2 linked regions of the Sphaerisporangium krabiense genome follow. The protein of the gene in region 2 interacts with the protein of the main gene of each other region in a pairwise test. Links are inferred from orthologs where the notes say so. Each region holds a gene or a part of one and is shown on either strand. Other genes may lie near its edges.

What was found.
Region 1: the proteins of BJ981_RS24495 (region 2) and clpS interact in binary tests that used the Escherichia coli proteins (3 or more experiments, as listed by UniProt). The link is inferred for Sphaerisporangium krabiense from one-to-one orthologs.

Annotation. Positions count from the first base shown.
Region 1 is NZ_JACHBR010000001.1:88,741-91,516, reverse strand. It holds clpS (ATP-dependent Clp protease adapter ClpS), read left to right. Parts: upstream 1-1,131; coding sequence 1,132-1,422; downstream 1,423-2,776. Other genes in the region: BJ981_RS00405 (MoaD/ThiS family protein), read left to right, coding at 2,663-2,776; BJ981_RS00410 (M67 family metallopeptidase), read left to right, coding at 1,956-2,366; BJ981_RS00415 (DUF2017 domain-containing protein), read left to right, coding at 1,419-1,946; BJ981_RS00425 (nicotinate phosphoribosyltransferase), read right to left, coding at 1-1,086. UniProt on the Escherichia coli protein: Involved in the modulation of the specificity of the ClpAP-mediated ATP-dependent protein degradation.
Region 2 is NZ_JACHBR010000001.1:5,587,348-5,590,248, forward strand. It holds BJ981_RS24495 (Dps family protein), read left to right. Parts: upstream 1-1,167; coding sequence 1,168-1,635; downstream 1,636-2,901. Other genes in the region: BJ981_RS24485 (VIT domain-containing protein), read right to left, coding at 1-301; BJ981_RS24490 (MerR family transcriptional regulator), read right to left, coding at 298-1,056; BJ981_RS24500 (KAP family P-loop NTPase fold protein), read right to left, coding at 1,639-2,901.

The DNA of each region.
Region 1 (2,776 bases), 5.5 Mb from region 2 along the record:
CTCGGCGGTCGCGACGCCGTCCCGCAGCGCGCGGAAGGCCTCCTTCCTGCCGCCCTTGCTCGGCTTGCCGACCGACTTCTTGGCCACAGGACGGAGCACCCCCTCGGCGTCCTCGCGGGCGACGAGCTTGTAGACCATGGCGGCGGTCGGCACTCCGGAACCGGTGACGACCGAGGTGCCGACGCCGTACCCGTCGACGGGCGCGGCGGCGAGCGCGGCGATGGCGTACTCGTCCAGGTCGCTGGTGACGACGATGCGGGTGGTGGTGGCGCCGAGCGCGTCCAGCATCTGCCGCACCTCCTGCGCGGCCACGGCCAGGTCGCCGGAGTCGATGCGGACCGCCCCGAGCCGGGGCCCGGCCAGCTCCACCGCCGTGCGCACCGCCTTGGCGACATCGTAGGTGTCGACCAGGAGCGTGGTCTCGGGGCCGAGGGAGTCGATCTGCGCCTGGAAGGCGTCGTACTCGGAGTCGTGCAGCAGGGTGAAGGCGTGCGCGGCGGTGCCGGCGGTCGGCACCCCGTACAGGCGCCCGGCCATCAGGTTGGAGGTGGAGGAGAAACCGGCGATGTGGGCGGCCCTGGCCGCCGAGACGGCCGCGACCTCGTGGGTGCGCCGCGAGCCCATCTCGATGAGCGGCCGCCCGCCCGCCGCGTGCGCCATGCGCGAGGCCGCGGAGGCGACCGCCGAGTCGTGGTTGAGCACCGAGAGGATCAGCGTCTCCAGCAGCACGGCCTCGGCGAACGTGGACTCCACGACCATGATCGGCGAGCCGGGGAAGTAGCACTCGCCCTCCGGGTAGCCGCGGATGTCGCCGGAGAACCGGTAGGAGGCGAGGAAGTCCAGCGTCCGGTCGTCCACGACCCCGTTCTCGCGCAGGTAGGCGAGTTCGGCGTCGCCGAAGCGGTAGTCGGCCAGGAGGTCGAGCAGGCGGCCGGTGCCGGCCACGACGCCGTACCTGCGCCCCCCGGGCAGATGGCGGGCGAAGACCTCGAAGACCGAGCGCCGATGGGCCGTGCCGCCGGCGAGCGCCGCCTGCACCATCGTCAGCTCATAGTGATCGGTAAGCAACGCGCTGCTCATGCCCATCTTCACAAGTCGAAGACTACGACCGGGTTAGGGCAGGATGGGAGTGTGGGTAGTACCGCGCCGGCTGAGGTCGAACGTCCGTCGATGGACGTCCGGCCCGATCTCCCCTGGCTGACGATCGTCTGGAACGACCCGGTCAACCTGATGTCCTACGTGACCTACGTCTTCCAGACCGTCTTCGGCTATCCCCGCGAGAAGGCCGAGAAGCTCATGCTCGACGTGCATCACAAGGGAAGGGCGGTCGTGGCCAGCGGCACCCGTGAGGAGATGGAACGCGACGTGCAGATCCTGCACTCCTACGGCCTGTGGGCCACCGTCCAGCGGGACTCGGCGTGAGCGTGGGCTTCACCGCCGGGCGGGACGGCGGCGTGACGATCGCGCTGGACGCGGGGGAGGCCTCGATCCTGCGCTCGCTGGTGTCGCAGGTCCTCGGGCTGGTGGAGCCGGGCGCGACCGGCCAGGATCCGCTGGAGCGCGCGCTCGGCATCGGCGCGGCCGAGGAGCCCTCCGACCCCGTGCTCGCCCGGCTGTTCCCCTCGGCGTACGCCGACGACGAGAAGGCCGCGGCCGAGTTCCGCCGCTACACCGAGGCCACGCTGCGCGAGGGCAAGCGCGCCGACGCCGAGACCCTGCTGGAGACCGCCGAGCAGGGTGAGGTCCGTCTCACCCAGGAGCAGGGGCAGGCGTGGCTGCGCGCGCTGAACGACGTCCGGCTCGCGCTCGGCGTGCGCCTGGAGGTCACCGAGGAGATCCACGAGGAACTGGCCGACATGGCCGAGGACGACCCGCGGTACCCGGCGTACGTCACCTACGACTGGCTGACCTACCTGCAGGACACACTGGTCCGGGCGCTTTGGTAACTTCCAGACATGCTGACGATCTCACGGGAGCTGGTCGACAAGATCATCGCCCACGCGCGGGCCGATCATCCGGACGAGGCGTGCGGAGTGATCGCCGGGCCGGTCGGCTCCGACCGCCCGGAGCGTTTCATCCCCATGGAGAACGCCGAGCGCTCGCCCACCTTCTACCGTTTCGACTCCATGGAGCAGTTCCGCGTCTGGCGTGAGATGGACGACCGCGACGAGGAGCCCGTGGTCGTCTACCACTCCCACACCGCGACCGAGGCCTACCCCTCGCGCACGGACGTCTCCTACGCCTCGGAGCCGAACGCCCACTACGTGCTCGTGTCCACCGCGGACGCCGGCGAGGCGCAGTTCCGGTCCTATCGGATCCTGGACGGAGTGGTGACCGAAGAAGAGGTCACGATCGTTCCGTCCTGATGTCCGGGGAGGCGTCCGCGATGGTCACGGGCTGCCATCGCCCGGATCACCGGACGCTGTAGAGTTGGGAACATGCTGACGATTGACCCGGATTTCGGGAGCGCCGGGGTGCGCCCCGGGCATTCGTCGCCCGTGCGGACGCACCTTTTCGGCCACACTCCCTGTGCCGTGGTCTACGACTGTTCCTGATCGTCTCCCGATAGCGTCCCGAACTCAGGAATCCCGCCCCGCCAGCGCGTGTTCGCACCCGTTGGAGCGCCCCGTCACGACCACTGAACCAAGGAGAATGACCCGCGATGGCCATCGAGGTTCGCATTCCGACCATCCTCCGCACCTACACCGGCGGCGAGAAGTCCGTCACCGGCGCCGGTGCGACGCTGTCCGACCTGCTCGGCGACCTTGAGTCCCGC
Region 2 (2,901 bases):
GCCGGGCCTGGCCGCGCTCCTTCAGCACCCCCTCGACGACGCGGTCGGCGGCCTCCATGCGGAAGGACGTCACCGCGGCGCGGTCGGGCAGCGGGAAGATGTAGGTCGCCTCCAAGGGCACCTCGTGCGGGTTGCGGAACCCCTGGGCCACCTCGACGCCCGAGGTCAGGCCGGTGATCAGGGCCTCGACGCCGACGCTCTCCAACGGGAGGTTGCCCTTGCCGGTCCGCAGCGCGCCGAGCCCCGCGTCGGGCAGCGGCGCGTACTCACCGGGCTTCAGCGGGGTGATCGGAACAGTCATGCGTGCATCCCTTCGGACGGGCCGGGCCCGGGACGGACGGGGCCGGGGTGGGCGGTCTCCGTGCCGGCCTCCGCGCCGGCGGTGATGTCGCCGGGGGCCGGGGCCCGGCGGCGTGCGGCGAGCACCGCCAGGAGGGGACGCGCGGCCTCGCGCAGCGCGGCGACCTCGGCGGGGTGGGGAGCGGGGCCGTCGAGCAGCAGCGTGACCCCGGGCGCGAGCCGCACCCCGTGCACCAGCCACTCCGCGGCGCCGTCCGGGACCTCGCCGGCGCCGTCGGCGTGCGGGGCGTGGACGTTCGCGGCGGGCGCGGGCGGCGGGGCGGCCGGGCGCTCGGCCCAGAACCGGGCTCGTGCCGGGGGCGGCGAAACGGGGACGTGGTCGTCGGGTGCCGGGGGATCCTGGGGACCCTCCGGCGCGGGGTGGGGCACGTCCACGGCCATGGGGGCGGACGGGCGGGCGATCGCCTCCAACGTCGCGTCGGTCGCGCCGGCCAGCTCGGCCTGGATCTCGGCGATGGACCGGCCCTCGGCCTGGCGGCGTTTGACGGCGAGGAGCTGGAGCAGGTGCCGCCTGCCGTACAGGGCGACCCGGCCCCGGCGGGTGAGCGGCGGGTCCAGCAGGCCGATGGTCGTGTACCACCGGATCAGCCGCTCGTTGGGGACGTCGCGGACCCGGCCATTGGGGCGGCGCGCCGCGGGGCCGAGCAGGTCCGCCGCCCGCTCCGCCAGCTCGCCGATGGTCCAGGTGTCGCTCATACCCTCATAGTGACACTGCAATCATTACAGTGTCAACGTTTAGGATGCCGCAGACCGGTTAGGGCGAAATACGTAAGAGGCCACAAATGACTCTTGAGGGGGAGAATCTTCATGGCCCACATCACCAGCCCGCTGCCGGCCGACAAGCAGAAGATCGTCGGTGAGGCGCTGCAGGGCGCGCTCATCGATCTCCTCGACCTCTCGCTCGTGGGCAAGCAGGCCCACTGGAACCTCGTCGGGCGGAACTTCCGCTCGCTGCACCTCCAGCTCGACGACATCGTCGCGCTGGCCCGATCCAGCGCCGACTCCGCGGCGGAGCGGGCGGTGGCCCTCGGCGTCAACCCCGACGGGCGGGCCGCCACGATCGCCCGCGACACGCGGGTGCAGCAGCTCGGCTACGGCTACGTCGAGGACGCCAAGGTCATCGAGGTGTTCACCGAGATACTCGGCTCGATGATCGCCCGGATGCGCGAGCGGATCGAGGCGACCGACGACGCCGACCTCGTCACCCAGGACCTGCTCATCGCGGTGACCGAGGAACTGGAGAAGCACCACTGGATGGTCCAGGCGCAGCGCTGACGGTCACAGCACGTCGCGCGCGAGACCGGAGACCGAGGGCGGAGCGGACAGCAGGGCGCGCAGCGCGTCCCAGCGCGCCGTGCCCGCACCGGCGTCTCCGGCCAGCCCCGCCTCGCCGAGGGCGCGGGCCCACTCCCGGTGCCCCCGGCCGGACGCCGCCCGTTCGAGCCGCTCCAGCACGGTGCGGCCACGTCCGGGCGCCCGCCGGGGCTCCGGCGAGGGGCGCGGGGGAGGCTCGGAGGCGAGCAGGGTCAGCAGGTGCGGCCAGCGCACCGCCAGCACGGCCAGCTTGGCCACCTCGTCGTCCGTCGCCCGCGGCCCGCCCGCCAGCGCGCGCCGGTAGGTGACGAACGAGTAGAATCGGAACACGTTGACGTACCGCTTGAGCTCACGCGGGTTGGTCAGCGTGAGCGCGGGCAGCACCCGCTCGATCGCCGCGCAGGCGTTCTCGTCGCTGTAGATGTCGTCGTAGACCCGGTCGGCCGCCAGCCGCGCCGCCGGGCCCAGCCCGCCGATCGCGTCGCCGGAGACCGCGGGGAAGGCGGGGGAGGCGGCGGCCCGCGACGGCGGGAGGCGCCCGTTCACCCGCGCGGCGAGGGCATCGCCCGCGGAGGCGACCCGCCGCGCGGAGGCGGGGCGTGGCGCGAACACGATCCGGGCGCGGCGCGAGAACAAGCCGGCCCGCGGCGGGGACACCGGACGCCCGCCGATGGTGTCCTGCACGCGGCGCGCGACGGCGTCCAGGTCCTCCGCGGTGGGACGCAGGGCCCTGATGGCGGCCTCCATGCGGTCGACCAGCTCGGGATCGGCCCGCTCGGCCGGCGCGGCCGGGCCGTCCCCGGGGCGGGCGAGCGGGGGAACGGCGGGGACGTCGAGCAGGGAACGCAGGTAGGCGGGCACGCGGTCGTCGTCGTCCATGAGCGGCACGCTCAGCGGAAGCTGGACGATCTTCTCCAGGAACCGCCAGCCGAGCCCGGACCGCTCCGCGCCGCCCGGGGCGACCGGCGGCAGGCCGCCCGCCAGATCGCGGTAGGCGGCCTCCACGTGCGCCGCCACCACCTCCGGCTCCATCGCCAGCACGAACACGCAGTTCGGGAACTCCCCGGCGAGGAACAGGTTGATCGCCTCGATCACCTGCGCCACCGTGCCGGGCGAGCACCGGTCCAGGTCGTCCACGAACACCACCAGGGGACGCTCCTCGGTCGCGACCATGCCGAGCACCCGCCGCATGTCCGTCTGCACCAGGTGCAGGAACCCCGTCCGCGC